Regions from separate parts of the Arthrobacter sp. D1-29 genome, predicted to be linked through region 1. Evidence: riboswitches for the same ligand, from Rfam matches in the RefSeq annotation. Region 1 holds a riboswitch; the other holds the start of a gene.
The links. A riboswitch is a leader RNA that binds a small molecule or an ion and turns the genes downstream of it on or off. The one in region 1 is predicted to bind glycine.
Positions count from the first base shown of each region.

Region 2: linked by a shared signal. The riboswitch ahead of gcvP (aminomethyl-transferring glycine dehydrogenase) and the one ahead of M1E17_RS20195 (methylenetetrahydrofolate reductase) in region 1 are both predicted to bind glycine.

Region 1 covers NZ_CP096383.1:4,437,844-4,453,632, forward strand. Annotated here, with positions in the region: gene M1E17_RS20175 (oxygenase MpaB family protein) at 1-625, opposite strand, end outside; gene M1E17_RS20180 (DUF222 domain-containing protein) at 846-2,564, shown strand; gene M1E17_RS20185 (hypothetical protein) at 2,548-2,826, shown strand; gene M1E17_RS20190 (hypothetical protein) at 2,934-3,182, opposite strand; gene M1E17_RS20195 (methylenetetrahydrofolate reductase) at 3,379-4,233, opposite strand; glycine riboswitch at 4,396-4,503, opposite strand; glycine riboswitch at 4,505-4,602, opposite strand; gene M1E17_RS20200 (DUF3846 domain-containing protein) at 4,778-5,122, opposite strand; gene M1E17_RS20205 (hypothetical protein) at 5,220-5,567, shown strand; gene M1E17_RS20210 (response regulator) at 5,640-6,767, opposite strand; gene M1E17_RS20215 (hypothetical protein) at 6,967-7,266, opposite strand; gene M1E17_RS20220 (beta-galactosidase trimerization domain-containing protein) at 7,330-7,500, shown strand; gene M1E17_RS20225 (hypothetical protein) at 7,538-8,068, opposite strand; gene M1E17_RS20230 (aminoglycoside phosphotransferase family protein) at 8,308-9,213, shown strand; gene M1E17_RS20235 (AAA family ATPase) at 9,185-9,736, opposite strand; gene M1E17_RS20240 (NAD(P)/FAD-dependent oxidoreductase) at 9,972-10,979, shown strand; gene M1E17_RS20245 (GOLPH3/VPS74 family protein) at 11,137-11,925, opposite strand; gene M1E17_RS20250 (metallophosphoesterase) at 12,025-13,062, opposite strand; gene M1E17_RS20255 (hypothetical protein) at 13,641-13,823, shown strand; gene M1E17_RS20260 (TetR/AcrR family transcriptional regulator) at 13,879-14,445, opposite strand; gene M1E17_RS20265 (hemerythrin domain-containing protein) at 14,779-15,522, shown strand; gene M1E17_RS20270 (class I SAM-dependent methyltransferase) at 15,733-15,789, opposite strand, start outside.
Region 2 covers NZ_CP096383.1:952,766-968,554, reverse strand. Annotated here, with positions in the region: gene M1E17_RS04580 (DUF3263 domain-containing protein) at 1-46, opposite strand, end outside; gene M1E17_RS04575 (uracil-DNA glycosylase) at 164-934, shown strand; gene M1E17_RS04570 (siderophore-interacting protein) at 949-1,788, shown strand; gene M1E17_RS04565 (threonine/serine ThrE exporter family protein) at 1,911-3,398, opposite strand; gene M1E17_RS04560 (peptidoglycan bridge formation glycyltransferase FemA/FemB family protein) at 3,468-4,784, opposite strand; gene M1E17_RS04555 (lipid II:glycine glycyltransferase FemX) at 4,865-5,938, opposite strand; gene M1E17_RS04550 (TspO/MBR family protein) at 6,090-6,650, shown strand; gene M1E17_RS04545 (L-serine ammonia-lyase) at 6,701-8,110, opposite strand; gene gcvH (glycine cleavage system protein GcvH) at 8,267-8,650, opposite strand; gene gcvT (glycine cleavage system aminomethyltransferase GcvT) at 8,797-9,945, opposite strand; gene gcvP (aminomethyl-transferring glycine dehydrogenase) at 9,956-12,883, opposite strand; glycine riboswitch at 13,068-13,164, opposite strand; gene M1E17_RS04525 (TetR/AcrR family transcriptional regulator) at 13,281-13,817, opposite strand; gene M1E17_RS04520 (MFS transporter) at 13,886-15,484, shown strand; gene M1E17_RS04515 (Dps family protein) at 15,608-15,789, opposite strand, start outside.

The DNA.
Region 1 (15,789 bases):
GGAGGTGATCCGGCAGGAGTCCTGCGGTGATGAACCGGACCAGGGGCATGCTCAGGCGAAGCCAGAGCGGACCCGTTGGAGGGTACAGGAGATCGCGGGCCACCCGGGCCGTGACGTCGTCGGGCTTCAGCGTCTGTACGCGCTCATTCCAGTACGTGCGGAAGGCTGCACGGTCCGCCGGCCAGAGCTCCGGCGGCAGCTGAAGGGCTGTCCCCAGTTTGGCGTACTCGCGGTAGACGCTCTCCGCCATCTCGTCTTCCAGCGGGCCGTAAATTCGTTCGTAAACAGTGACTGCTGTGTCGTAGAGGGTTGCCACCACCCACAGCTGGGATTGCGGATCGAACGCGTTGTAGCCTGCGGAGCTGCCGTCAGGTTTGCGGCGAACCCGGGCATGGGCATGATTGACCTTCCGGCGCACCGCCTTCACCTGCTCCTCGTCGCCGTACGTCACGGCATACACGTAGGTTACGGTGGCCAGGAACCTGTCCAGCGGACGGTCAACGAAGTTGCTGTGATCAGCGACGCCGTGGCCCACGGCAGGGTTGGCGAGCTGCAGCAAAATGGCGCGGCCCGCCCCTGCGAGCAGGATGCCTTCGGCACCCATGTCGGCATTTCCACCCACCATTTCAACAGGGTACCGGAGAGGCCAAAAGCGGGCGACGCCGACTGCTGAGTTCCCTGCCCATGGGCTGACTTTCCCGTGGACCGGCATACGTCATTCCTCGGCGTTCCTTTCGCGTCTTGGCGTTCCTTTCGCCTGTTGGGCGTTGCTTTGAGGAGAAGTCAGTTTGGCCCGCGACTTCGAGGGCAGCGTTATTGTCAGACCCTGCTGGGATGCTTTTCTTATGGACAGCACGGGGGCTTGGACAGCGGGGAGCGGGGCGGGCTTGGAGGCTGCCACCGGTCCTGGGATCGAGGATGCCCTGGCTGCTGTTGTAGCCTCCACGGCCGCCCTTGGCCGAATCATCCGGCCCCATTTGGATGACAGCACGGCTGGCCCTGGCGCCGCTGGTGAGGTGGACGCCGATCCTGTTTCGGTGCTGGACGCCGATCCGATGCAGGATTCTGATCCGTTGCGCCGACGGCTGGACGCTTACCTGAATGCGCTGGCCGAGGTTGGCCGCGCTGAGGCAAAACATGCGGCGCTGAAGGTACATCTGGCCGCCGGAATCGCCGAGCTGGAAGAGGCCATCGCCACCCCGGCGGTGACCGCGCAGGACGCCACGGCGCAGGAAATGTCGGTGATCGCGGAGGTCGCGTGCGCCCTCACAGTCAGCGAACGCACCGCGGGTGCGCTGATCTCTGAATCCCAGGCCCTGACCAGCATCCTGCCGCAGACCTTGTCCGCGCTGCAGGAAGGCAGCATTTCCTGGCAGCACGCCCGGATTATGGTTGACGAAACCAACAACCTGGACCCGGACGGGGCGGCGGCGTTGGAGGCACATTTCCTGGACCCCGGAGCACCCAATCCTGCCCGCGGAGTCGCGGCCGGTGAACTCGTCCCGTCCCGCTTCCGCGCCAAGGCCCGTACCTGGCGCGAACGCCACCACCCCGTCTCCATCGAGAAGCGCCACGCCAAGGGAGTCCAGGACCGGCGGCTGGAGTACCAGCCGGACCGCGACGGCATGGCCTGGCTCGCCGCGTACCTCCCGGCCGACCAAGCCTCCGGGATCTGGGACCGGACCACCACCGCCGCCCGCGCCCTGCAGGGCCCGCACGAGAACAGGACCCTCACCCAACTCCGCGCCGACGTGGCCGCCACCTGGCTGCTCACCAACAACACCAGCGGCAGCCTCACCGCGCCTATGGCTGGTGGAGGAACCGATCGCAGACGAATTGCCGGCGGCATTGACGACCGCACGATGGGCGCCACCAGCACTAATAGCAGCATCGGCGGCACCGGAACGGGCAACGGCACCAGGCTCGAGACCGGCATCGCCGGTGCTGTGCCGTCGCCAACGGCGCAGGTCCTCATCACCGTGCCGGTCATGGCCCTCCTGGGCGCCACCGACGAACCAGCCACCCTGGACGGTTACGGGCCTATTCCACCGTCCATGGCCCGCCGCCTCGTCAGCGACGGCGCCACCTCCTTCATGCGGGTCCTGACAGACCCCCGCGACGGCGCACCTCTGGAAATCGGCCGGACCAGCTACCGCATCACCAAAGCGATGCGTCAATGGCTCCGGCTCCGGGACGGCAAATGCCCCTTCCCCGGCTGCAACAACCACTCCCTGGACAACGAAGCAGACCACCTCCTCGCCTGGGCCCGAGGCGGCACCACCGGCATAGCCAACCTGGGACAGCCCTGCCCAAAACACCACAGACTCAGACACACCACGGCCTGGACCCCAACCAGCGCCACCAAAAACAAACCACCCGGCTGGACCTCCCCAACAGGACGCCATTACCGCAGCGAACAACCCGACTGGGAACCACCCCACTGGCCCAGTGAACCCGGCCGGACTTCCCTCCACTCCGACGTGGACTTAGACGTGGACTCAGCCATGCAGCGGGATCCTGAGATGAGGCTGCAGCGCGATCTTGGGGATGCGGCCGGAAAATGATCCCCATCCTGATCTGGACCCGGATCTGGACTTTGACCGGGACCAGGACCTGGACCGGGACCTGGACCTGGACCTGGACCTGGACCTGGACCTGGACCAGGCTCTACCGGTCGACCCTTTTCCTGAATGGCGTCTTTGGCCTGCACCAGAGCCGGATGATCACCTGTGCTGGCTGCCTGAATACGCTCCGCCAGACGAACTAAGCCGGCAACTGGAACTCGCCGACCATCGCCTCATGTCCTCGGGCGTGCGGGCCACCTGAACCACTGGTATGACTCGAAAGCCATGCGCCCAACACGGCCAGCGCAGTAATCCAGGTTGTTCTCCGCCGTTTCGGGCCCGCACCGCCCGGGATGACTTGATGACGTTCTAGATGGACACGTCCCTTTCGATTTCTTCGGCGAGGTCGTCTATCTCTTCGGGGCGCAGGTTGATGCCTGCCTTGCGGAAGCGTTCCTCAAGGACATGGCTTACGTCATCCTGGATGTGGCCCAGCCGGATATCGTCACGGACATCCTCGGCAATGCTTTCGACAGTCTCAGGGCCGGCAACGTCTACCAGGTCGTCGTCATCACTGTCGAACGGGACACCAGCGGTATCAGCTCCAGAGTCGCTCATATCTTATGGTGGCGGCTGGGGATTGAGTGGTCAAGAACCTTTGAAAACGCCTGGCGAACGGCCCCGACGGCGGGACTTCCCGCCGTCGTCGGCCTACGTTCTGTCATGGTCCGTGGGACGTCCTTTTCCGCTTCGGCCTGGCCGCTTCAGCCTTTCCGCTTCAGCCTGGCCGCGAACGGGCCTTCACCCTTACCCGTTACTCTCGATCGTCACGTGCTCTTCCCCGAGCCAATGCTGTCTGGAGTGCAGTGGGTGCTGATGCCTGGCCCAGCCCGGGCAGGGATTGGCTGGGAATCGAGTCGAGGCTGTTGAAGCTGTAGAGGTGGATGCCGGCGATCGCGCCGGCCGGGCTTTCCAGCCCAGACATCAGGTTTTGTGGTGAATAGCGGTCGCCGCTCAGGAGCTTGCGGGCTAGCGGGCCTTTGCGGCTCAGGAATTTGAGCGAACTTCCGACGCCGATCTGTGTCCCCAGGGAGATCAGCCTTGTCCGCGGCACGGACCCCGCCACCCCCGCCCAGATGGGGAGCTCCACGCCTTCGCGCCGCAGGACGGCCGCGAAATCGTGAATCTTCTCCGCGGAAAAGCACATCTGCGTAACCACGTGCGAGGCCAGGCTCTGCTTGGCCAGGAGGGAATCGAGCACATCCTTAGGACCTATCAACGGGTGCCCTTCCGGATATCCTGCGACGCCTGCCCGCAGCATCCCGCCGGAATATTGCGCGATGTCCTCCAGCACCGGAAGAGCCGTTCCATAGACCCCCGCCGGCTGCTTCCGGTCTCCACCCATCACGAACACCTCGCAGATGCCGGCGGCATCGCACTCACGAATGATGCGGGTGAGATCGGCACGGTCGCGCAGGCTCCGCGCCGCTAGGTGCGGAATCACCGTGTATCCGAGGACGCTCAGCTCCACGGCGGTCCGCATGGTCCGCTCGATGCCGTGGTGCGGAAGGCATGTCACCGTGAGCGTTGTGGTCAGCGGTACCAAGGCGTTGACCCGCTCAACAATTCCCGCGGACGGGACGATTTCAATTCTGGTGGGGAGCATCATGGGTCCTGTCACAACCAGGGGGCCCGAGTCGGCGGCCTGCCGACGAAGGACTGGCGGCGGACAGCGGTGTGCCGGACCGCGAAGGTGACTGGGAAGAAATGAACCGGCATACGAGGAACTCCATTATTCAGGCGGCGCCAAAACGCCACGTTGATTCGGGTTCCTCTCCACTCTGTATTGGACCTGAGAGTTTCCGTTTTGTCCTGCTGTTGGCAGGGCGCCACTTGCACCGTCGGTGAGCCCGGTTGCCCGGACTGCTTTCCAGAGTTGCCTTGCCGCGGCGGTACGTGTGCCTGAGAGATTCCCGGAGAGGATTTGCTCCTACGGCGCCTGCAGAACGTACCGGCAGGACTCTCCCGCCGCAGATCATCAGCGTGTGCCACTGGTGGGTGACACGGCTCACAGGCTATCCCGTTGTGGATCGGGATGCAAAAGCCTGAGTCAGTAATTTAGGTCAGAAATGTACGACGGCGGGTGGCCCCGCCTCCGTAACGTTGCCCTGCGTCATCCATCGGTTCTAAGCGCCGCACTCTTGTCCACAGTTCTACGCGGCCAGCGGCACGTCGAAGAGTTCTTCGGCGAGCCGGATGAGCTGGTGGGGAGCGTCAGTATCTTCGCCCCCGTTTCGGTGGCCAAGGAAGATCGCCGTCCCGTGGACGGTGTCCTCCAGATCGACGCCCGCTTCGCGAATAAGGACCTCTGCCCGCATATTCTGGGCGGTTCGGCTTCCGTTGTTGTCGAGGTACACATGCCACGTCTCGCCAACGATGAACCCAATTTCTCCCGCGGCCACGCGCTGCAGTGCCGGCAGATCCAGCTCAACGGGCTTGATGTGCACAGGATGGGACAGTCTGGCCGGGACAACTAAGGCCTTGCAGGAAGTAATCATGGTGGTGTCCTTGGAGCTGAATTCCGTGATGGCGCGGGCAGCCGCCGGGCTAGGAGTCCCGGGGTCGGCTGCCCGCGGGCCTGATTAGCGCTGGTTCTTGCGCGGCTTTATAGAATTAATCTCGCTGTTTTCGCTTTTTGCCTTTTTGTCGGCCCGCTTTTCGAGAATCGATTTGCCAACCTTCTTGGCTGCGCTGCTTTTGGGGGATTTTCCTGACATCGGAATCACGCCTTTCTATGCGTTGCCTTACCCGATACCATACCCACTTTTATTTTTTATGCCAGTTCCCAAAAAACCCGGTCAGCGTCGCCCTGGAGCGGCACGAGCAGTAACCAAAAGTTTGACAAATAGAGTTATGTCCACTTTCTTCATCGTGACCGCACGCGGGTTTTTTTATCTTTTTGGTCAAGCAGATCTACATAAAACTAAAATGCCGATTTCTTGATCAGGTTCACGCCAAACGCCCGGCTGAAATTCCCGAGCCAGGCGTTTTCCAGGAGGCCATCGACGATAAGGACTAGCTACCAGGTGCTGCTGGTCCCAAGTAGAGACTGACAGCCGTCCCGCCGCTCTGGCTCGCGGAGATGTCCAGGCGGCCGCCGTGGGCGGCCGCGATCCGGGCGCACGTAGCAAGACCCAGCCCGGACCCTGGCGGGTCCCCCTCCCGGTGCAGCCGGACCAGCGGCTCAAGCACCCGGCGTCGGTCCCCCACGCTGATTCCCTTGCCGTTATCCGCCACCTGGATGACGACGCCGGCCCCGAAGTTGTCACCATGGATCCGTATGACCGGGGGAACCCCCGTCCGCCGGTAGGCCACGGCATTCTGGATCAGGTTCTGCAGCGCCACCCGCATCTGGCTCCCGTCAGCGTCGAAGTAAAAGTCCTCGCACTCCACCACCGCCCCGGCTTCCCTCAACCCAAGGTTCAGGTCGTCGGCGACATCCTTCACGAGGTCTGCCAGTGATAGCCGGGACCTGACCAACGAGCCACCAATGGATGCGAAGGTGAGCAGTTCCTCCACCATGGAGAGCATCCTCCGCGCACTGTGGCCGACCACCTCGAGGTACTCGGCGGCTGAGTCGGTATCCGTTTCCATGGAACCGAGCTCCACGTAACCGAGGATTGACGTCAAGGGATTGCGGAGATCGTGGCTGACCCTGCCCGTGAACTCGGCCAGCCGCTCATTGCTGCCCCTGGTCTCAGTCAGAGCTTCGGCCAGGGCGCCATGAAGGGTGGTGACCCGCCTGGCAGCCAGCAGCCGGGTGTGCAGGATGAAGGGGTCCAGCGGTTTGGTCACATAATCATCGGCCCCGGCCTTCATCCCTTCCAGGACGTCCTCCCGTGCCCCGTGCGAAGTCAGCAGGACCAGGTAGGCATAGGACCCGGACTCTGAGGCGCGGATGGTCCGGCACAGGTCAAACCCGTTGAGCCCGGGCATCATGAGGTCCGTAACCACCACCTCGGGATGGTGGTCCTGATACAGCTGCCACGCCATATCCCCATCGGAGGCAACGATGCAGTGATGGCCGGACTTTTCCACGGCGGCTTTGGCAACCAACAGGGAGCCTGGGTCGTCATCCACCACCAGCACCGTCATAACCGGCAGGGGGCCATCCGAACCGGGAATCGCAGACGGTTCCGCCACTGGCTGCGGCCCCACCATTTGTCGTTGGACCGGCCCCGGAACCACCGGAAAAGATTCCCCCACTATGTGCCCCCTGGCCACTACAAATCAGAAACCCATCGCAGCGCCAGCAGAAGGCTGAACGCGCCTACGAACAGGCTAACCCGGATCCAGTTGCAGGTGAACGGCTCCTGGACCTTCCACTCTGGGACAGCTCAGCTTACGAGCCGGATCTCCTGCCGATTCTGAGGCCAGCCCAAAAGGCCAGGACGAGCAGGCCAGCGACCGCGATTCCCAAGCCGATCTGCGTCCCTTGACTGACAAAGGCCGTGCCGTTGCCGGTGAACTCCTGGTTGCTCAGCGGCGCGTAGGCGAACCAGCCAATGCTGGTATTCCTGTTGCTCCATGCCACCAAAAAACCCACCACCACCGCGACGACGCCCGCCAAAGGCACGACGGCGGAAGAGAGTCGGCTGGGCCTGGCCAGGTTGTGTTCCCCGGATGTTTTGTTTTCCCCCATGCACGGGAGTCTACTGGGGCTCCCAATGTCTCCTGCCCGTCCATGGCGGCGCGGGGGAAACCGTTGGGAACGCTGGAAGGCATCACACCGCGTTTGTCCGCGGAGCGGCTCGCACCCTACCCGGTGGTGGTGGCGCCGCGACCGGCCGCGCTGTCGGATGCGGAAATCGCCAGCCTGAAGAGCTACGTCGAGGCTGGCGGCACGCTGTTGGTCACCGGTGGTACCGGAGTGTAATCGAGCAAACAGCACCAAAGGAGGATTCCGGCGATACTCATGCCGGATGGACCACCTGCTGCGGCGTGAGTTCCGTTGCCGGGATCCCGTCCGCGCGGACGATAACCGGCGTTTGCTGGGCGTATCGATCCGCTGTGGGCATCCAGCCACGACCCGCGGACACGAGAATCAGCATGCCGTTGATGTCACCGACCGCCGCGAACCCCTCGCTTGGCGGGCTACCGTAGGGCTCGATCCCACTCGCGTGTAATAGCTCGACCGCCGCGAGGACCTGGGGCACCGCCACACCCACTTCGCTCACCGAGAGAAATCCGTTCGGACCGAAATGATCCGTAGTCGGCTGCCGCAGCCCGCGTCGCTCGATCAGCTCGAGTACCTGGCCATCAGGCCCATCGAAATACACCGAACAGGAGTTCCAGCTGGAGGGCCCCTCGAACTCGTCTACCCCGTCACGTCCAAGCAAAGTCGTCCGTGCGGCGATCCATTCCTTGGCTTGCGCGAACATGCCCGTCGGGATCGTGAAGGCCAAGTGGTGGGCGCCTTCGTACTCCCTCTGCTCGAACACCAATCGCGTGCTTCCAAGCGTTACTGCCACTCGGGCCGATTCACTCACTACATTTAGCCCCAGCTTATGTCCGTAGAAGAGCTGGATGGCATCCGTGTCTCGTGCTGGCAGCACTACTTCTCTGATTTCCATAGCGCCATCAAACAACCTCAAGTCCAGCTGAGGTCAAATGCCCGGGTATTCCCCTCACGGAGCGGTGACATTTGTTTGCATTCGTCTCGGCAGGCAGACAGGCTTGCTCAATGGGGATGCATACCGGGCAGCACCACGTGGACGTTTCGCTAGCCAGGCGGCTGCTCCAGGAACAGTTTTCGGAGTGGTCCCAACTCCCCGTAAAGCCAGTCGACGGGCCGGGAACCGTCAACGCCATTTTCCGGGTGGGCTCGGCACTGGTAGCACGTTTCCCCCTTGTGGGGTCGGATCCGGTTGAGATACGACTGATACTGGAAGCAGAAGCGGCGGCAACCATTGAAATGGCAGCCGCCAATGTCTATCCCACACCCACACCGCTGGCCATCGGCTCTCCGGGAGGTGGATATCCGTTGCCTTGGTCCGTGCAGACTTGGCTGCCGGGGGAGATTGCCACGCCGCACAGCTCGGGTGATGGCCCTGCATTCGCCGGCGACCTTGTGACTCTGATCAACGGTTTCCGCTCTGCAGATACGAAGGGGCGTCTTTTCTCTGGTTCAGGCCGTGGCGGCCAACTGACCGATCACGATGACTGGGTGGAGAAATGCTTCCGCGAAAGCGAAAGTCTCTTCGACGTGCACAGGCTCCGGAGCCTGTGGTTGGAGTTAAGAGAGCTGCCGGGCAGCGGCCCGGATGTGATGTCACATATGGATCTCATCCCCGCCAATTTATTGGTTGGAGACGGTCGGCTCTCCGGCGTGCTGGATGGAGGCGGCTTCGGCCCGGCTGACCCTGCATTAGATCTGGTGGCGGGTTGGCATCTCCTGGATGAAGGACCTAGGAACATATTTCGCCAGTCGCTGGGCTGCGATGACATCGAGTGGAGTCGCGGTATGGCATGGGCACTCGTGCAGGCCGTAGGTCTGCTCTGGTACTACCGCCAGACCAACCCAACCATGAGCCAACTGGGACGTAGCACGCTAAGCCGCATCATGGCAGCTTGGGAAGTACCCCGATGACCGCCAGGGCAATGTCCTCCGAGGACATTGCCTCCGTATCGAACTCAAGGTCATGGGAAATATCTGCCCGCGTCCGCTCGAACCGTTGATACATCCGCCGGAGAAATTCCGGTTCCTTTGACAGCCCCCGGGACGGGTCGGAAACGGCCCGTGCCAGTGCTGTTTCATACTTCGCTGTGATCAGGACCTTCCGCACGCTGACATCCGGACCAACATGAGCCATGATCTGCTCGATCTCCTCAGGAGTTTCAGGTCCCTCGGCGATCAAAGTAGGAATCGGCATTTCCAGCCAGGCCCCAATCAGTCGACCGTGGACCTCATGCGCCCAGGTCCAGTCAGCCAATGTAGGCAGGGCCATCTCCGCCACAGTATCGAGCCCAACCACGACCACCGCCTCGCCGCTCCTACGCAATATGCCTGCAAGGGTGTCTGCCAATGTGCTTTTCCCTGAGGCAATCGGCCCGATGATGAGCACGAGCCGGCGACCAGGAACCCCGTTGTCTTGGGTGGGATGCGCGTTCATTCGGCAAGTCAACCCGTAGCCCGCCCCCTCCGGCAAGTTCGCCCAAACGGATCAGCAACCGGCGAATGCCAGGCGATGTAGAAAGACGCCAGAGTAATGAAAGATCATGACTCGATCCAGCAGCGGACGTACTGGGGCCCCATTGACTGGGTGGGTTCGGCACGGCAGGCTGTGAGGACATCCACGGCAGGGGGCCTATGCGGACAGTAAGGTCGGCAACGTGTTGAGCGTGCCCATGGGTAGGCACGTAGTCGTCGTCGGAGCTGGCATCGTCGGCGCCTCGGTGGCTTATCACACCGCCCGGAGGGGCGCCACCGTAACGTTGGTCGACGCCGGGCGGCCAGGCGCGGGCGTGACGGCGGACTCGTTCGCTTGGGTGGGAGTGCCTGGCGTGCCTACCGGTCCGGCTGCCGGCTTACGGGCCACGGCGATGGAGGAGTACCGCCGAGTTGAGGCCGAGTTGCCGGGACTCCCTGTGATCTGGTCCGGCTCACTGAGCTGGCGGGCGGAGGGCGGCGCGCCGGAGGCCGGGCCCGGGCAGGAGATTGTGGACGCGGCCACCGTGATGGCGCTCGAGCCCAACCTACGGCAGCCTCCGGAGTGGGCCATATGGGCGCCGGGCGACGGCGCCGTCGACTCGGTGGGGGTGACCCGGCGGCTGGTCGCGGGCGCCCGCGCCCATGGCGCCCGGATACATGTGGACACCGCCGTCACCGCGGTCCGCCGGGATGCAGCGGGCCAGGTTGCCGGGGTCGAGACGGCAGCAGGACCCCTCTGCGGTACGACTGTGGTGTTGGCGGCCGGTGTTGCCACAGCCGCGCTGGGCTCGCCGCTCGGCGTCCGTGTCCCGGTCGAGCCATCGCCGTGCCCGCTCTTCCGGCTTCGGGCGCCGGCAGGTCTGGTCCGCACAGTGGTCAACACTCAGGACTTCGATCTCCGGCAGGTCGCCGCGGACCGGCTGATCGCCGCCGCGGACTCGCCTGAACGCACCCTTGCCGCCGTCCGATCCACTTTTCGCGGTGCCGGGAGCGTCGAGCTGCTCCGCACACGGCTCGGAGTACGCCCAATGCCGGCTGACGGCGAGCCGATCGTCGGTCCGGTCGCCGATGTACCCGGTCTCTACCTTGCGGTGATGCACGCGGCCGTCACGCTTGCCCCGGCCGTGGGCCGTCTTATCGCGCGAGAGTTGGTAGACGGCATCGCAGAATCGGCATTGTCCGGCTGCCGACCCGATCGCTTCTAGTCCCCCGCATCTGAATCTCATTTATGGGTGGCGTGCTGCAGGATGCGTGCTGCAGGATCTCGTCGGCGGTCTTAGTCCAATTGAAGGGTGGCATCGGTCGTTCCAGCCGTCAATCCATCAAAGATCCCGGCAGCGAGCGCTGCGGCCGGACGAGGAGTCACAAAGCTGGGGCTTCTTCCTCCGCCAGCCTGATCATACGAAGTTCGTCCTCCACCGCGCGTGCCGGCCAATAGTCCTTCGCCAACTCATATGCCCAGAGTCTGTCTACGCCCGGGAAGAGCTTGGTGAGCAGTCCGGCGGCCTGAAGCAGGGCGATCAGGGCCAAGGTCCTGTCATCGGGTGCCTCGGCACCAGGCTTTGCGGGTTCGGGCATCGTGGCATCCAAGGTCCCCGCATCCGTGGCCCCCGCATCCGTGGTCCCCGCAGCAGTCGTCTCCTCATCAGTAGCCTCGGCGGCGGACGCCCCGGCATCGGCGGCCGGGGCATCAGCCCGCGGACCGCTGATGGCGGCCTCGATCTTTTTCAGGAGCGCCGCCTCCGGGCCATGGTCCTTCTCCGGATACCGCACGGTCCGGAACAGACCCAGGTGCTTTTCGCCGGATTGTTCCACGATGCCCAATGAGGCCATACCCTCATAGACACGCTGCACTTCAGCACGGTTCTCCAGATTTGAGACCCACCGCTTGGGTGTGTGCGGCCGTGATTTGTGGCGGATGAGCTCCAGTTCGCGCTGGAAGTCCGTTTTGGGGGCCGTGCCGGTAGCTTTGACGTGCTTCCCCCGCAACTCGATCGCACCAATCTGTTCCAGCTCGGCCAGAATTGCCCCTGCCAAAGTGGTCCTGAGCGCGTAGACAGGCACCTCAGGTTTGCCGTCTTTGTCGTTTGTTGCCAGAAGGAGAAAGGCTTGGGGGAGGTTCAATTCCACCGCGTTTGTTTCCGCGTTCATACGACCATGGTGCGCCCGTCTGACGGCCATCACAATGATGGATTTAAAGGAAACGGACGACGGCGGGACCTCCCGCCGTCGACCGCTTCCTTTCGGTGCCTACTGGCTGAAGGGGACCTTTTCCCAAGTCAGGACGTCCGCGTCGGCACTGTTGCCGGCGACCGTGAACCTAACATAGTTGGTGGCGTTGGCGGATCCATCCACGGTGATGCGCTGCAGGTCATCCGCAGCGGGCTGGCCGTAAATGTCCAGCCAGGGTGAACCATTCGCCAGCGGCTGGTTCTCGGCGAAGACGTGGCTGTCGCCGTTGATGAGGTAGACCGGGCGGTCGAAGCTGTTGGTTTCCTCGATGATGGCGTGCACGATCTCCCGGAAGCCGGAGACCGCTTCAGGGTTGGCGGTGGCCCCGGCAAGCTGGGACGGATCGAACATGTCCGCCTGGGTCATCAGCACCACGGCACGGTCGTTGCGGCGCTCGGCGTCGGCAAACGTGTCGCGGATTTGCTCCAGCACGGCGTGCGTCCGGTGCTCAACCTCAGCGAGCTGCTCGGGTGTGGCCGTGGTTTCGCCCAGGCCGCTCCACGGAAGCAGCGAGTTGTTGCTGCCCTGGATGTTCAAAACGGAGAAGGCCACCCGGTTCTCTCTGAAGCGGACGTTTTCCGGCAGCCCCAGGCTCTCCTGGGTCTTGACCGGCATCCTGGTGCCCAACGTTTTCCCCGGTTCATTGAAGAAAACTTCCCGCAGCTTGTCCAGCCGTTCCAGCGGATTGTAGGCGCCGTTGTTGGTGCGGTGGCAGTCCACCCATTCGTTGTCGCCCGGGGTGAAAACCAGCGGGTGCTCGAACGTATCGAACTGGGCCCGGATGCTGGCGAAATACTCGTCAGAGCAGACCGAGGAGCCGTTCTTGATGTCGCCCACGTGTGCTACAAACTTCAGATCGTCGTCGGCGTTGATGTCCTGGATCCGGGCTGGGAACTTGGCGATTTCAGCATCGCCGTAGGGGATGTCGCCGATGACACCGAACGTGAAGGCCTGGCTGTCGGGAGTGGTCTCGGCTGCGTTGGCGGGCTGGGATGCAAGCAGTCCGAGCGCAAGGACGGCTGCCGCCGTCGTGGTTTTCAGGGTCTTCGAAGGCATGGGGTACCTGTTTCTACTCAAGGCGGGGCAGGGGTGCACGAAAAGACTGCTGGCCGCGAAAGAACGGTGGAAAGCATTGGGGTATCTGCGAAGTGAACCGGAAGTGTCACGGCGGAGATCTCTGATGTCATCTTTGATCCGCCGAGAGTTCGGCAATCGTCTTGACAAACACCAGCCGCAGGGCCTTACAGAAGCTCAAGCCACTGTGGGACTGGCCACCCCTGAGGGCACCCTGGCGCTGTTGATATTCGCCGGGTTGCCAACCGCCTTCGTCGGGGCGCTGGTTTACTTGATCATCTACCGCTGGCTCCCCCCGGGAAGATTGTCCGGGCCGCTGGCAGGACTCCTGGGCCTCATCGTATTCGGCGCCGGTGTTGATCCCTTCAGAACCGATAACATCGACTTCACTTTTGTTCGCCCTGGCTGGCTGTCGGTGCTGCTGTTCACCGTCCTTGCGTTGCTGCTGGGGGCAATCGTGGGCAGCAGTCGCGGGCCGCTACAGCCAGCGGCTTCCGCTGCCTTCGCGCCACGCCCTCCCGGCATACTTGCCGCTTCTGGCGGCCATTATTACTCCGCCCGTGGCAGTCATGATTCTGCTTGGCGCGCTTATTGTGCTGGTATGGCCGGGTGTGGCGACTGGCCGGGGGACCGGGCCAGTTTCTTCCAGATACCTCTGGGCCGGCAGGGCGGTCGTTGCACTGGCTGCGATCCTGGCCCGTCCTGCTTTTGTCAGCTCGGTGGTCTTCATCGTGTCGGTTTAGGCCGAGGACACCGGCTTCGGGCCCGGTGGCGGAGACCCCCACTCCCGACTTCGTCTTACTTTGCTGCGCGACCACGATGCTGCGGAACAAACGCCCGCACAACAGCATCAATGGGCGCGAACACTTCCGCATCCGGGTCGACCGCCACCCGCTGGATGATCATGCCTTCGCCCACTGCTGTGATGGCAGTCGCCGCTGCCACCGGATCAGGCGCTCCGAGGCTGGCCATGGCGTTCTCGACAAAGGTACGGAAGTAGACTCGGCCGGCTAGCAGTGGGCGCCGGACGTCTTCGTTGTGAGTGCCTTCGAGGAAGAGGACATACCGGGCAATCGTCCGGGTCCGTGAAGCGGTGGTGATGTTCTCTACTGTTTCCGCCAGCAGAGACACGAAGGCGGCCACATCAGTCGGGGCGCTTGGCGGCCCTCCAAGCGCGGCCAGATCCTGCTCCGCGACCCACTCGACCACACCGGTCAGGAGGGCGGCGCGAGTCCGGAAATAGTTCGACGTCGAGCCCTTCGGCACCCCCGCCGCTTCATCAACCCTGATATGCGTGAGGGCCTTCAGGCCCTGCGTGCCAAGCAGTTCGACGGCGGCATCCAGAACCTGTGCACGAGTGGACATACGCCTACTATAAACGTAGTGACAATCCACTACGTTTATAGTAATCTGTCTCCATGGCAGGCTTACTGTCACCCCTCCCCGCCCACGGCGCTCGTTCCTCCTACAGCACGGGGGCACTCCCGCGGGTTCATCACCTGCTCGTCGGACCAGGAACCCGCGGCGCATATCGGCGTCCTCAACACGCCCGACAAAACCACAACGTGTGACCGAGACCGGCCCAAAACACCCCTCCCGAGCAAGCCGGCACAAGCCAGGCCAGCGGCTGATCCGCCAACTGGCATCGCTTGCTGAAACGCTCCCGCAGGGAACGGGGGTCTCGCTTGAGATCTGGAAATGGATACCACCAAAATGACAGACTTCTTCACCATGCAGCCTGGCGAAACTGCAGTTCCACTCCCTCCGGGACCTGTCCTGTCCACGGGGTCGACCGGCATTCGGCGGGTTCACCGCTTCCTCCTCTGGGCATACGAGGAGGCGCCCAACTTGGTGCGTTCCACCGCGCCCGGAGACACTTTCCGCGCCGCCTACGTGGGACAAGTGCTCGGGAACTTCGACAAGGTGCTCCTTATCCATCAGGAAGGCCAGGACCTGTTCATGTACCCGCAACTGGCGGAGCGGGCACCGGCAAGTGCGCCCCACGTGGAGCAGATGCTTGAGCACCACAAGCAAATTCGAGAACGCGTCCAGGGCATCGAGCCCGTGCGTAAGCGTTGGATGCAGACAGCAGACGAAGACGACAGGGAAGAACTCGCAAGGGGCTACGAGGACGTGCAGTCAGTTCTTAATGAGCATTTGCGCCGCGAGGTCACTGAGGTGATGCCCGCCGTCGACCGGGTCATGACAGAGGACGAACTGAAAGCGATGATTCAGCACGGGGTTAAGCAGCACGACAAGAAGTTCCTGGTCACCTACCTCGGAATGATTCTGGCCACGAATCCGCCGGACGACCGAAGGCAAATATTCTTTGAGGAGATTCCTGCCCCCGCCCGTCTCGGCTACCGTCTCATCGGCCGCAGGATGTACCGCAAGCAGTACGCGACACTCTTTCCGGGACGCCCAATCCCGGAAACACTCTAACCAGCGCGGCCAGCGTCAGTGTCCCGGGAAGAATTCTCTGCCCGGCGGGGTTTTAGACGCTGGAGCCTCACACGAGCGGCCTTGCCCCGCACGAGCGGTGTTGCCCAAAACCGGTCATGCGGGGCAGAACCGTTCTTGCCGCGATCCCTGCTGCTGCGAACCGCATGTGAGGCACAAGCGAATGGGCCGGCCGCTGCCGCGCCTCCTCCGTCAGGGTTTCGCGAGCACGATCGGCTGGTAGTAGCCGCTGAGGTCAGGCATGAGCCA
Region 2 (15,789 bases), 1.7 Mb from region 1:
TGTGCCCTTCCGGCTCCGGCATGTGTTCCCGAGCTGCTTCTGCCACGACACACTCCTTCGCTGGTTTCGGTAAAAGTCCCAGCCCCCATGCTACGGACGAATAACACCATTGTCATTTGCGGCTCGTCGAGGGGAGGAAACGGATCCCTGCAAGAATGGGAGGGTGTTTGAGCCCGACGCCCTGTTCGAGTGGGACCCGGTCCCCGTGGATACTCTTGACTTCGTCGAGATGGCGCGGCTCCCGCTCGCCGAACTGATGGCTAGTGACTGGGCTGAAGCATTGAGCGGGGTGGAACCGGAACTTCGGGCCGTCCTGGGCTTCCTTGCCGCCGAAGTGGCGGCGGGCTACCAGGTCCTGCCGTCGCCGTCGAACGTTCTGCGTGCATTCCGTCAGCCCCTGGCCGACGTGAAGGTTCTGATTGTTGGCCAGGACCCCTATCCGACTCCCGGGCACGCCGTCGGGCTGTCCTTTTCTGTTGATCCGCGGACGCGGCCCATCCCCCGGAGCCTGGCCAACATTTACCGTGAACTGGAAGCCGATTTGGGGATCCCGCCCCGGGGACACGGCGACCTGTCCGGCTGGGCTGATCAGGGGGTGCTGCTGCTGAACCGGGTGATGAGCGTCAGGGCCGGGGAGGCTGGCTCGCACCGCGGCAAAGGGTGGGAGAAAATTACGACGGCGGCCGTTGCGGCCGTAGCCAACCGGCGGACCCCAGGTGGCGCGGTTGCTCCCCTGGTAGCCATCCTGTGGGGCAAGGACGCAGAGGCGGTCAGGCCGCTTCTCCACGGGGCAATGGTGGTGTCGAGTCCGCACCCCAGTCCGCTTTCGGCATCGCGCGGGTTTTTTGGTTCCCGCCCTTTCAGCCGGGCAAATGAGTTGCTGCGCGAACAAGGCAGCGCCGGCGTAACCTGGGAACTCCCCCAGGTTCCTTAGCTTAGGCTTGCCTTATGAGCACCGTTCCGGCAGCCACCAGCGCCTCGAAGCAGACCCGCCCGCAGACCGACCTGACCGTAATCCGCCGTGAGGAACTCAGCCCGCACATGGTCAGGATCGTTGCCGGCGGCGAGGGCTTTGCAAGCTACATCAATAACGGCTTTGTGGACCGGTACGTAAAGATTGTCTTCCCGCAGCCCGGCGTGGACTATGCCATGCCACTGGACCTTTGGGCCATCCGCGAAACCATGCCCCGTGAGCAGTGGCCGTTCACGCGCACATATACCGTCCGGTGGGTGGACCTGGAGGCCAGGGAACTCGCCATCGATTTTGTCATCCACGGCGACGAAGGGCTCGCCGGCCCCTGGGCAGCAGCTGCCCAGCCGGGCGATACCCTGACCTTCACCGGCCCGGGCGGCGCCTATAACCCAGCTCGCGACGCCGACTGGTACCTCTTTGCCGGCGATGAGGCCGCCTTGCCTGCCATCGCCGCTTCGCTGGAGGCGTTGCCCCCGGAGGCGCGCGGCCTGGCCTTCCTGGAGGTCGACGGCAACGCCGACATCCAGCCAATCTCCGCCCCGGCCGGAGTGGACATCACTTGGGTTTTCCGCCACGGCGCACCGGCCGGCACCGGCGACTTGCTGGCCTCAGCCGTCGCCAGCGCCGATTGGCCTGCCGGCCGGGTTGATGTCTTCGCCCACGGGGAACGCGGGTACATGAAGGCGCTGCGGGACGTGTTTTTTGCCCAGCGCGGGCTGGAGCGCAAGCAGGTGTCCCTGTCGGGTTACTGGGCCAGCGGCCGGGTGGAGGACGATTTCCAGGCGGAGAAGAAGCTCCCCGTAGGGCAAATCTAAACTGCCAAATCTGACACGGGCAAATCTAAACTGGCAAAGCTCACAGGCACCCCGAACCAGGTAGCGCTAACTGTCCTTTTGAGGGCGAATAACGACAGTTGGCGCGACTCAGTTGGGAAGGGTTACCGTCTCCGGGCGCGCCTGCGTTCATTGCTGGCCAGGCTCCGGGTCAGCGGCCTGGCCAGGGTGTCTCCCAGCACAATCCCGCCGGCCGCGCCCAGGACAATGGCTCCGGCGTTCAGCATCCCTCCGGCGCCGAGCAGGATCTCGGATTCCTCGATGGTCAGCACGTACATGGAGCGGAAAATGGTGAGGCCAGGCAGCAGGATCAGCGCCGCGGGAACGGCCACCACCAGCTGAGGGGCGCCCATCTTCAAGGCCACCACCCGCGCCAGGAAACCGATCACCACGGCGGAGAGCGCAGGCGAGAACCTGTCACCCAGGCCCAGCGCGCCCCCGCCGAGCAGGACCAGGTAGCCTGCAACGCCGACGGCTGCTGTTGGGAGCAACAGCTTCCACGTGGTCTGCTCGGTGATGCCGATGGCCATCACCGCCAAGGCGATGAAAACGACCAGGACCCACAGGTCGTAGGCCGGCGGGAAGGTCTCGGTGACATCGATCTCCTTCATCCCGGTCTTAGACCCCACCACAAACGCGACGGCGATCCCTGCCACCAGCGCCCCGAACGTCAGGATCGTGGACAGGAACCGCCCCGCGGCTGTCACAGGGAAGCCGTTGATGGCGTCCTGGACGGAAGAGACCAGTCGACCGGTGGGGAGGAGCAAAAGGATGCCGCCAACCACCACGATCGCCGGTGAGTTGGTCAGCCCGAACCGCCAGAGCAGAAGCGCCACGAACGTCACCACGAAAGAACATGTTGCGGTGATAAAGAAATCAGGCATTCGAAGGCGCCCCAGCTTGCGGGCCAGGAGGCTCACGCCGATGTTGGAGAGGAAAGCGATGAGCGAGGAAACAGGGCCACCGCCAAGAACACCCACAAAGACCGCTGCGAACACTCCAAAGGCAATGGTGACCATCCAGCGCGGGAACGGTTTGGGGCTGGTGATGGCCTCGTCCAGCCGCCGGATCGCCTCGTCCCGGCCCACTCCCCCGGCCACAATATCGGTCACCAGCTGGTGCACCTTGGCCAGCCCGGCGTAGTTGTTGGTCCAGGACCGGACCACGCGCAACAGCGCTATGGGCGTCTGGTCCTTGGGAGCGTAGTTGATGGCCACCGACTGGTTGGTGATGTCCACCTCGATGTTCTTCAGCCCCAGCGCGGCGGTGACGGCGATGATGCTGGTTTCCACTTCCAAGGCACCTGCCCCATAGCGGAACATGGTCTCGGCCAGGTGGAGGGCGAAATCCAGGGTCTTGCGCGCGGACGTATCCACGCCTCCCACCTGGATCATTGGGTTGGCGTAGGGGCTCCCGGTGAGCCTGTCCACAATGCTCAGGGGCGCCGTCGGCGGGTTCTCCCCCTGGACCAGGCGGCGCAGCATCCTCTTGGCTGCGGCATTCTGGCGGAGCTGTGAAGGCGAAAGCGGCTCGGTCTTGGGCAGGCCGTCGGTGTGTGGCCTGGTCCCGGGCTTTTCAGGTCGATGGGTCATGCTGGTCCTCCTCCCCTGTGGTGGATCGTCTTTGCTGGCGGTGCTGCCTTGCCGGCTGTGCTGGCTATGCTAAGCAGTCCGTTTGAGGGGAAGCTTGCCGAGAACCAGGCGGGCGGCGGAGGTTGCGGCCCTGACCAGGCGGTTGGCCTGGAACATGGCTGGCCGGACCGGCATCACAAAGTCGCCCAGGAGCTGGACCACCTCTCCGCCGAAGCCCTTCTTGAAGGCGTAGCCACCGTGGCCCTCCTCGTCCTGGCCTTCGATACCGAAGGTTCCGTAGAAGTTGTAACGGGAGTACCCCTTCTCCAGCGCGTGCAGCATCATGCCCCAGTACAGGGACGTGGCACCGTTGAAGTAGATGTAATCCTGTTTGGTGCCGCCGATGACACAGACCACCTCGTCGCCAAAGCAGACAAAATGGATGGCCGCCACGGTTACCACGCCAACGGAGTCGGGGAAACGCTCGATGTCCTTAAGGCTGCGCTCGTAGCTGTCCACGAGGTCCTGGACCACCTTGAGCCTGTTGGCCTTCTTTTTGCTGCCGGTTTCCTCAACCTCGCGGCGCAGCTCGGCCGCGGTTGCCGACTCGGCTTCCAGCCGTTCGGTGATGGATTTGCGGTAGCCGGGGATGTCGATTTTGGCCATCATGAGCTTGGTGAACTCTGACGAAGTGGTCCGCAGGAGGTGCTCGTAGTATTCGCGTTCACGGTAGATGAAGCCCTTTTCATCCCCCGCCGTGCTCAACGCGTCGTAGAACTCATCCAGGGTTTCCAGGGTTGCCTGCTCCAGGAAGACTCCGTTCTTCTCCGCCTTCCGGATGGCTTTGCGCGTCCGGTAGCTGGTGCTCATGATGAGCTCCTCGGCGTCCTTGATGCCCTCGAGCTTTTTGACGAACATCCAGTTGACGTTCGCGAAGTTCATGTCCGAGCCCTGGTGCTCAAAGCCCAGCCTGTCCAGTTCCGCCACCAGGGGGCGGTTGTCGAGGATTTCCGGGTGCTCTGCGCCGTCCTCGTCCCGGGCAACGTACACCAGGTTCGGCGAGATCCTCAGCTCCGCGGCCTTACGGTCTGCGGCCCGTGTTTTAAGGAGTTCGACGACGGAGCTCACCAGGTCAGCGTCCGTGTAGTCCAGGAGGGGGCCTTTTGCGCACTCGCAGACCGTGTAACCCCAGCGGTTTCTGGTGTAATTCAGTTTCCCGGCCGCCACGAGTTCCCCGTTGCGCCTGAAGCCGACGAGCTCCACGACTTGTCCGCGGGCGCGCTGGAAACGGGCGAAACCTGCGGACTGGATGAAGCTGTTTTGCGGGTGCTGCACGGAAAAGGACTCATATTCGGCGTCGCTCAGGACGGCAAATTCGAGGTCCGTTCCGGCCTTGATTGGATTCACAGAAGTTACCTCACCTATGGATGTGCTGCCGGCTTCGGGGCGCGGATCATTGTGGACTGGATGGACGGGCAGGCTCACGGTCAGTAGAACTGGCCGCCGGTGCGCATGGTTTCCAGCCGCCGGAAAATGCGTTCGGCGCCCTTGACCCACATGGCGTGCCTGACGGGCGAAAGGATGTAGTCGTAGCAGCCCACAAAATCGGTGACTGTCTTGGTGAAGCTGGTCTTGAACATGCCCATGCCGTACAGCGGGTGGGACTTGTCCTTGATCCTGGCTGCCGGCGGCGTGCCACAGAAGTCGTACTCCGTGCAGCCCAGTTCCTTCATCCGGCGGATGGCTGCCCACTGCACCAGATGCGAATCACCGTACTGCTTGCGGTTCTGCGTGGACCCGCCGTCCTTGTACGTCGCCTTGGAGCCGTAATTGATCACAAAGGCGCCCACGCTCGGCTTCCCGTCCTCATAGACAAAGAAGAAGTTCCCCTGGCCGCGGTTGCAGAATTCGTCCCAGAACCGGGAGTAGTACTCGAAGCTGCGCAAGGGCATCGATCCCTTGGCCTTGACGGTGTCCGCCATCAGGTCGTAGAGGGCGCGGTACGTTTCGGCGCCCTGGTCGCGCTGCACCACTTCGCAGCCTTCGCGTTCGGCGCGGCGGATGGCGTTGCGTGCGCGTGAGGTGATGGCACGGAGCACCTCATTCTCCGGCGCAGCGATGTCAAGCAGGGCTGTGGAGTCGTTGGACTGGATGTTCGGTGCCTTAATGAAGCCCGCGGCGGCAAAGTGTGCCTGGGTTTCGGCAGTGGCGGTGATGTCCGGCTCGACCTTGACCGCGAAGACGTTGAATTTCCGGTTCCGGGCCAACGAAGCGCAGGCGTCCAGTGCCGGCTTGAGGTCCTCAAGCGCGGCCAGATCGGGCCCCTTGATGAGGTACCAGAGGCGGCCCAGGACGGGAAACTTCTTCTCCAGAACCAAGTTGTAGCTGGCAGTTCCCCCGGATTCCAGGACCAGGAAACGGACCTTCCAGCCTTGGCCGTTCTTCACCGACGCGTAGGCCGCCGACTGCAACATGTTGCCGCCGTTCGGGTTGGCCGTGACGTGCTTGTCCCAGTTCTCAATTTCCTCGGCTGTGGCAAAGCGGGCGGTAAATTCTCGCAAGGGGCCGTGTCCAATCTCAGGGTTTCGTTCGTGGTTCTGCGGGTGTGGCTGCGTGCGGACATATAGTCCCAAGTCTAAAGCCTGATCTGGCCCAGGCTTTTCAGGGTCGCCCCGCCTTGACTCATGGTTCAGCCTTGGCAAGGGTTGAAGCATGCAGTCCCCTTCCGGTAAATCTCCGGCCCCAAGCCAGCCGCCGGCTGCACAGCAGGAAACGCCTGAACGGGGAACTGCGGCCCAACTCCTGATGCTCCTGCTCTTCCTAGGCACTTCAGCTGCCGTGGCCGGCCTGGGCAGCCTGGCCGTCACGGCGAACGTCGACGGCTGGTTCGCCGCTGCCAATATGCCTCCCTGGACTCCGCCGCGGTGGATGTTCGGTACCGTCTGGACGGTCCTCTATGCCGCCATGGCAGTGGCGGCGTGGCTCGTCTGGCGGAGCGGGAAAAGCCTCACCAGCAGGCCGCTGAAACTGTACTGGCTGCAGCTCGCCTTGAACCTGGCCTGGACACCGATCTTCTTCGGCCTCTACCCCGTGCTGGGGCCGCTGGCTCTGTGGCTTGGGCTGGCGGTCATCGTGGCCTTGATTGTGGCGCTGACCTTTGCGGTTCTGAATTTTGGCCCCATCAGCACCTCCGCCGGCCTCCTGCTGCTGCCTTACCTGTCCTGGGTAATCTTTTCCGGGACCCTTAACGCCTGGGCCGCCGCACATAACTGAGCCGCCCACAACTGAGCCACCCACAACTGAGCCACCACAATTGATCCGGGTCAGCACTCCACAACATTCACGGCAAGGCCGCCCATGGCTGTTTCCTTGTATTTGGAGCTCATGTCCTTGCCGGTCTCGCGCATGGTGATGATGACCTCGTCGAGCGATACCCGGTGCGAACCGTCGCCCCAGAGTGCCATCTTGGCGGCGTTGATCGCCTTGGCGGCTGCGATGGCGTTGCGTTCGATGCAGGGCACCTGGACCAGCCCACCGATCGGATCGCAGGTCAGGCCCAGGTTGTGCTCCATGGCGATTTCCGCGGCGTTCTCCACTTGGGCGGGGGTCCCGCCCATCACCTCGGCCAGGCCTGCAGCGGCCATGGACGACGCCGAGCCCACCTCACCCTGGCAGCCCACCTCGGCGCCGGAGATGGACGCCTGCTCCTTGTACAGGACCCCGATGGCACCGGCCGTGAGCAGGAACTTCACCACAACGTCATCGCGGTCCTGCTGGCTGGCGTTCTCCATCCCCGGCGCGAAATGCAGGGCGTAATACAGCACGGCCGGAATGATGCCCGCCGCACCGTTGGTTGGCGCGGTGACCACCCTCCCGCCGGAGGCGTTCTCCTCGTTGACCGCAAGGGCGACCAGGTTCACCCACTCCTGCCAGTATTTGGGATCACGGTCCTTATCTTCCTTCAGAAGGCGTTCATGCCAGTCCGGCGCGCGGCGGCGGACCTTTAGCCCGCCCGGCAGCAGGCCCTCGCGCCTAAGGCTGACCTGGACGCAGCTTTCCATCACCGAGTAGATATGGAGCAGGCCCTCGCGGATCTCCTCCTCGGACCGGGAGGCCTGCTCGTTGACGAGCATGACTTCGCCGATGGACAGGCCCTTGGACTGGCAGTGCCCCAGCAGCTCAGCGGCTGTCCTGAACGGCAGCGGAAGCTCCTTCTTGGACTCTTCGAGTTCCTGCTGTGCAGCGTCCTCCTCGCCTTCACGGACGATGAACCCGCCGCCCACGGAGTAGAACGTGGCCGTGTGCAGGACGTCGCCCCCGGCCTCGGAGACGGTGAATGTCAGTCCGTTGGTGTGCCTCGGCAGGATGGTCAGCGGCCGCAGCACCATGTCCTGCACCCCATAAGGAAGGGGGACACCGTGTCCATCAGCGCCGGCCAACTGCAGTATCCCGGTCTCGGCGATGGTCGCCAGCCGTTCCTCCACCTCATCGGGCAGGATCAGCTCGGGATGGAATCCCTCCAGCCCCAGGAGGATGGCTGTCATGGTGCCGTGGCCATGCCCGGTGGCGGCCAGCGAACCATATAGATCCACGCGGAGGCCGGCCACGCGGTCCAGTACCCCGGAGGATTTGAGCTCGCCGGCGAAAACCGCAGCGGCGCGCATCGGGCCCACCGTGTGGGAACTTGAGGGTCCTATTCCGATGGAAAAAAGGTCAAAGACTCCAACGGCCATGGTGATTCCTTACTGGGTTGCAGGTCCGGAGTTTTTGTCCAGATATGGCGACTAAAACGCCATCCAACTCGCTTTATCTGGACAAAAACTCCGGATATCAGCTGAGGTTCGCTACGCCGGGGTGGGCGTTCAGGGGTTCGGCGGCCGCTGACTGATTCACAGTTCGCCGCCGTTTTTGGAAGCGTAGTCCTGGGCGGAAAGGAGCGGGCCCTCAGACTCTGTGGCGACTTTGAAGAGCCAGCCGGCGCCGTAGGGGTCGCTGTTGATCAGCGCAGGGTCATCGACGACGGCGGGATTGATTTCCGTAACTTCCCCGGTCACCGGGGCATACAGGTCCGAGACGGACTTGGTGGACTCAACTTCACCGCATGTTTCCCCCGCCGTCACGGCCGAGCCGACCTCCGGCAGGTCCACGTACACGATGTCACCGAGGGCATCAGTGGCGACGGCGGAAATCCCGATCGCCACAAGGTTGCCACCCTCACGGGCCACCCACTCGTGCTCGTCGGAGTACTGCAGCTCAGCGGCAACTTTTGCCATGTGTTTTTCCTTAATTAGTGTGTGAAAAGTGAGAGAGTGTCGGGGGGCCGGCAGAGCCGGACTTTTCGAAAGCGTGCGTCAGAGCGACGAAGGAGCAGCACGCGTGAAAAGCCCCGGTCTGCCGGACCGAGCCCGGACCCGAAAAGCTACTTTTGGCGCTTGTAGAACGGCAGTCCCACGACTTCGAACGGCTCTGCCTTGCCGCGGAGGTCGATGTCCAAGGTGGTGCCGATTTCGCTGTGCTCGATGTCCACGTAGGCCATGGCCACGGGGTAGCCAAGGCTGGGTGACGGCTGGCCGGAGGTCACTTCGCCCACCACGGCGCCGTCTTTGAGGACCGGGTAGTGTCCCCGGCCGGCGCGGCGTCCCAGGCCCTTGAGTCCAACCAGCCGGCGGCCGGTGGTGCTGCCGGCGCCGGCTTCCTTCATGGCTGCGAGGGCGGCCTTGCCCACAAAGTCGCCTTCCTTGGAGAGCGCGACCACCTGTCCCAGCCCGGCGGCGAAGGGGTCGCCGTCGAGGGACAGTTCATTGCCGTAGAGGGGCATGCCCGCTTCGAGGCGGAGGGAATCGCGGGAGGCAAGGCCGGCGGGTACCAGTTCCCCTTCGTCCGCAATGGCGACGATGGCCTGCCAGAGTGCGGCGGCGTCGTCGTTATTGATGAAGATCTCGAATCCGTCCTCACCGGTGTAGCCGGTGCGGGCCAGCAGGAGGTCCTGGCCGGCTCCGGCCACGAGGAAGGGAACTTCGACGGCGGCGTAGTACTTGAGCCCGGTGACCAGGCTGTGCTGGGCGGCGGGGACGAGGCGGAGCAGGAGCTCCTCCGCTTTGGGGCCCTGGACGGCGATCAGGGAGGTGTCCGCGGAGGCGTCCTCCACCACAACATTGAAGTTCGCTGTGCGGTCAGCAAGTTCTGTCGCCACCGTTTTGGCGTTGCCGGCGTTGGGAACAACCAGGAATACGTCGGTGCCGTCTTCAGCGACAGGGCGGCGGTAGATGATGAGGTCATCGATGATGCCGCCGGCTTCATTGCAGATCAGCGAATACTTGGCTTTACCCACGGCCATTGCGGAGATCTTGCCCACCAGCGCGTAGTCCAGGAACGCGGCGGCGTCGGGGCCGGTGACCCAGACTTCGCCCATGTGGGACAGGTCAAAGATCCCTGCTGCCTTGCGGACCGCGTGGTGCTCCGCCAGCTCCGAGCTGTACTTGAGCGGCATCTGCCAGCCACCGAAGTCGGTGAAGGAGGCGCCGAGTTTCTTGTGCTCTTCGTAGAGCGCTGTGTAGTTCTCAGTCACGAAAGAATCCTTAGTTTTCAAACTCGGAAAGCGGCGGGCAGGAGCAGATCAGGTTCCGGTCCCCGGCGGCGCCGTCGATGCGGCCAACGGGCGGGAAGTACTTGTCCTGCTTGAGGGTGTGGACCGGGAAGACTGCCTGTTCGCGCGGGTAGGCACGGTCCCAGTCGCTGCTGATGGCAGCGGCGGCGGTGTGCGGGGCATTGCGCAGCGGGCTGTCCGCGACGGTGAAGTCGCCGTTGGCCACCTGGTCGATTTCCGCGCGGATCGAGATCATCGCGTCGATGAACCGGTCCATCTCGCCGAGGTCCTCGGACTCCGTGGGCTCCACCATGAGTGTGCCGGCGACGGGGAATGCCAGGGTGGGGGCGTGGAAGCCGTAGTCGATGAGGCGCTTGGCCACGTCCTCCGCTGTCACGCCCGTCCTTGCAGTCAGGTCGCGCAGGTCAAGGATGCATTCGTGCGCCACCAGACCGCCTTCTCCTGTGTAGAGCACGGGGAAGAAGTCGTTGAGGCGGGCAGCGATGTAGTTGGCAGCAAGGAGCGCCGACTTCGTGGCCTCGGTCAGGCCCTGGCCACCCATCAGCTTGACGTACGCCCAGGAGATGGGAAGGACGCCGGCGGAGCCGTACTTGGACGCCGAAATGGGGACGTCGTTGCCTTCGGTCCAGGTTGCCGCGTTGCCCGGCATGAAGGGCGCCAGGTGCGCCTTCGCTGCGACCGGGCCCACGCCGGGTCCGCCGCCGCCATGCGGGATGCAGAAGGTCTTGTGCAGGTTCAGGTGCGAAACGTCGCCGCCGAACTTGCCCGGCTGGGCCAGTCCGACCAGCGCGTTCAGGTTGGCACCGTCGATGTACACCTGGCCGCCGGCAGCGTGAACAGCGTCGCACACCTCGCGGACGTCGGCGTCGTACACACCGTGCGTGGACGGGTAGGTGATCATGATGCAGGACAGCGCATCCTTGTTGGCGTCGATCTTCGCGTAAAGATCGGTGTGGTCGATGGTGCCGTCCGCTGCGGTGGCCACCACTACCACCTTCATACCCGCCAGAACGGCTGAGGCTGCGTTGGTGCCGTGCGCCGACGCGGGAATCAGGCACACATTGCGCTGGTCATCGCCCCGGGACAGGTGGTAGCCGCGTATGGCCAGGAGGCCGGCCAGCTCACCCTGGGAACCGGCATTCGGCTGGATGGACACCTGGTCGTAGCCGGTGATCTCGGTCAGCTGGGCTTCCAGGTCCGCGATCAGTTCGCGCCAGCCCTCGGTCTGGGAGTCGGGGGCGAAGGGGTGGATGGAGGCGAACTCCGGCCAGGAAATGGCCTCCATCTCGGCCGTTGCGTTCAGCTTCATGGTGCAGGAACCCAGCGGGATCATGGTGCGGTCCAGCGCCAGGTCCCGGTCGGACAGCTTGCGGATGTAGCGAAGCAGCTGCGTCTCGGAGCGGTGGGTGCTGAACACCGGGTGCTGCAGGTACCCGGAAGAACGTTCGACGGCGGGGTCCAGCGCGAAGGCTGCGTTGCCGCCGGCGGTGGCCAAAACACCGAAAGCCTCCAGCACCTGGGCGACGATTTCCGGCGTCGTGGTTTCATCCGTGGAGAAGCCCACTCTGTCGGCATCGATGCCGCGAAGGTTGATGCCCTTGGCTTCTGCCGCGGCAACAATTCCAGCTGCCTTGCCGGGCACGGAAACCGTGACGGTGTCGAAGAAGCTTGTGTGGAGGACGTCAAGCCCGGCTGCGTTCAGCGATCCTGCAAGGGTCCTGGCGTGGGCGTGCGCGGCCTGGGCGATCGCCTTGAGCCCTTCCGGTCCATGGTAAACGGCGTACATGGAGGCCACGATGGCCAGCAGCGCCTGGGCTGTGCAGATGTTGGAGGTGGCCTTCTCGCGGCGGATGTGCTGCTCGCGGGTCTGAAGGGCAAGGCGGTACGCGGGGACGCCGGCGTTGTCCTTCGAGACGCCCACCAGGCGGCCGGGCATGGAACGCTCAAGGCCCTTCTGCACGGCCATGTAGGCGGCGTGCGGTCCGCCGTAGAAGAGGGGGACGCCGAACCGCTGCGCGGAGCCGACGGCGATGTCGGCCCCCTGCTCACCGGGAGGGGTGATGAGTGTCAGGGCCAGGAGGTCGGCAGCCACTGTTACCAGCGCGCCGCGTTCCTTGGCGTCGGCAATGACGGAGGTGTGGTCGAAAACCCGGCCGGAGACGCCGGGCTGCTGGAGCACCACGCCGTTGATCACGCCGTCGGGAAGTCCCTTGGAGAGGTCAGCCACCTGGACCTCGAATCCCAGCGCCTCGGCCCGGCCTTTCACAATGGCGATGGTCTGTGGAAGGCAGTCGGCATCCAGGACGGTTTTCCCATCACGGGCGTCCTTATTTTTGTTTGCCCGGCGCATCATCAGCACCGCTTCGGCCACGGCGGTGGCTTCATCCAGCAGGGACGCGTTGGCGATGGGCAGGCCCACGAGGTCCTGCACCATGGTCTGGAAGTTCAGCAGCGCCTCGAGCCGGCCCTGGGAAATTTCCGGCTGGTATGGCGTGTACGCGGTGTACCAGGCCGGGCCTTCGAGGATGTTGCGGCGGATCACCGGCGGCGTCACGGTGTCGTAATACCCCTGGCCGATCATCTGCACGGCGGTCTTGTTCTTGGCCGCGAGCCTCCGCAATTCGGCGAGGGCTTCCACCTCGCTCAGGGCCTGGGTGAGCTCCAGTGGAGAGTCCTGGCGGATGTCCTTGGGGACTGCGGTGTCCACGAGTGCATCCACGGAGTCATAGCCAACAGCCTTGAGCATGGCGTCGACGTCGTCCTGGCGGCGTGAGCCGATGTGCCGGTCAACAAAGGATGCAGCGGCCGGGAAGGTCGGGGCGGGGGCGGTGGTAGCCGGGGCCTGGGCAGTGGGGGCCGGAGTGGCGGAGGCCGGAGAAACAGTCACGAGGAACTCCATGTACTAAGGCGGCGAGGGTACGCCACATCGATTGGGTTCCTCCCCGCTCTGTATTGGACCTGAGAGTTTCCGCCTGGCCTGCTTCCGCAGGACCCGCTTGCACCGTCGGTGAGCACAGCTGTCCTGGTATTCCGGATGGTTCCGGGACACGCCAAGCGGACTGCCTGCTACTTTCCAGAGTTGCCTCGCCGCGGCGGTACATGGGCCTGTGAGATTCCTGGGGAGGATTTGCTCCTACGGCGCCTGCTGTACCTACTGCAGGACTCTCCCGCCGCAGATCAAAGGCTATTCAGTTGAATTTTGTTGTTCATGGTGGCCGTTACCGGGCCCACACACGGTCCAATTGTCCTATGCGGTGCGCGTTCGGGCAAATGCCGCGGACATGGACGATACGGGCTCAACTGCGGAGCCGGTCCAGCGCTGCCAGCAGGCCGGCGACGTCGGCCGCCGTCTCTTGGGTAGGAACCGGCCCCACGGAAAGCATGGCGTTGAAGTACAGGCCGTCACCCATATACAGCACCGGTTTGGCCATGGCCGTGCCAACGTCGGCAGCAATCTCCCGGAGCCAGCGCTGCTGGATTGCCGCGAAGCGCTCACGAGTTTCCTCATGGGCCACCTCGGCGAGCCTGGTGGCAGCAACAATGGCACGGTCCAGGGGTGTATCTGCCCAGACGGAAGACCTGATGAAGTACGCGGCCGCTCCCTCCTCCGCGGTGGCCATGGCGTCGGCGTCGGCGGCTGCCAGCTCATCCAGCCTGTCCAGCAGCACCTCAATCAGGGCTTCCTTGTTCGGAAAGTGATACAGCAACCCGCCCTTGGAGACTCCCGCGCGCTTAGCTACCGCATCAAGGGTGGCGGCCCGCTCGCCCACCTCAATCAGCAGGGATTCAAAAGCATCGAGAACAGCCTCGCGGGCTACGGGTTTTCTGGCCATGGCTTCAATCATGCACGCTGGCACCGCCGAAATTGATAACTGTACCGTCTGGACGGTACAGTTATTCCATGACCTCGTCCGCAACTTCCCTTCGGAACGCCCCCGAATCGTTGGCAAACCAGCTCCCCGCGACCTCCCGTACGCCCCGCCGGCCGGGACCGAAAGCACCATGGCGCGACTGGCTTGCCCTGGGCCTGCTGATGTTCCCCGTGCTGCTGGTCGCGGTGGACAACACGGCCCTTACGTTCGCCCTCCCGGCGATTGCGCGCAGCCTGGAAACCACGGGGGTCCAGCTCCTGTGGATCGTTGACGCCTATCCGCTGGTGCTCGCCGGCCTGCTGGTGGCCATGGGAAGCCTGGGTGACAGGGTCGGACGCCGCCGGCTGCTGCTGGTCGGCAGTATCGGGTTCGCCTTGGTGTCAGCCGCAACAGCCTTCGCCCCCAGCGCCGAGTGGCTTATTGCCGGCCGGGCAGCGCTGGGATTCTTTGGTGCCATGCTGATGCCGTCCACCTTGTCGCTGATCCGCAACATCTTTCCGGATCCCAACCGCCGCCGGCTGGCGATCGCCATCTGGGCAGCAGGATTCTCCGGTGGCGCAGCCCTGGGACCCATCTTTGGCGGCTGGCTGGTGGAACAGTTCTGGTGGGGCGCGGTGCTCCTGGTTGCCGTGCCCATCATGCTTCCGCTGCTGGCGTTCGGCCCCGCCTTCATCCCCGAATCACGGGATCCCCGGCCCGGCCGGGTGGACGTCCCCAGCATGCTGCTGTCCCTGCTGGTCATGGTCCCTGTGGTCTATGGCATCAAGGAGGTGGCCACCGAGGGCTTCGGCATCATGCCACTGGCCGCCGTCACCTTCGGTGTGGCCATGGGATTCGTTTTTGTCCGCCGCCAGCAATGGCTGGCCAACCCGCTGCTGGACATGTCCCTATTCAGCAACAGGGTCTTCAGCACGGCCATCTCCGCGAACGTGCTGGCACTGTTTTCCTTCAACGGCTTTATCCTGTTCCTGGCCCAGCATCTCCAGCTTTTGGAAGGGATGTCACCGTCTGCCGCGGGCATTGCCATGATTCCGGCGCTGCTCGCCACCGTGACGGCCGGGCTGGTGGCAGTACCGCTGGTCCGCCGGATACGGCCGGGCTTCGTGGTTGCGGGCGGCCTCTCCCTGAGTGCCGGCGGCTACCTTGTGGTCACCGTCGGCGATCATAGTGCCGGACCGGCCCTCCTGCTGGGCGCGCTGTTCATCCTGGCATTGGGCGTTGGGACCGCCGAAACCATCTCCAACGACCTCATCCTGGGTTCCGCGCCGGCCGAAAAATCCGGGGCCGCCGCCGCCATCTCCGAAACAGGCTATGAGGTGGGGTCAGTGCTGGGAACAGCAATCCTGGGCTCAATTCTGACGGCGTCCTACCAGCAGAACCTCAGGCTTCCGGCAGGACTGAGCGAAGCCGCATCCCACACAGCCACGGACAGGGCCGGGGAAACCTTGGCCGGTGCCATGGAACTGGCCGGCAGCCTCCCGGGACCGCTTGCCACAGCCGTACGGGAAGCGTCCAGGGCGGCTTTCGATTCCGGCGTCCACATCACGGCAGCCATCGCGCTGGTACTGATGGCAGCAGCGGCGGTCCTTGCCGCCGTCGTGCTCCGAAAAGTTCCGACGGCGCGCTAGGAGCCTCCTCCTCGAACGCCGGGTTCACGAGGAACGAAGGCAGGAAGTCAACCCCCGCATAAGAAAGCGCCCGGCGCCGGAATCATTCCGGCGCCGGGCGCTTTACCCAGGCGCACAAGCCTCCTATGGGGCGTCCGGGGCCGTGACGCTGGCCGTGGCCTTCATGGTTTCCGCGTTAACCATCCAGGTGAACTGCTCAAGCCTGGCAATGAACTCATGGAGGAGATCGGCAGTAGTGGGATCTTCCTCATCCACTTCGTCATGAACCTTTCGCATAGTGCCCACAGCAGCCTCAAGGGCGGCCA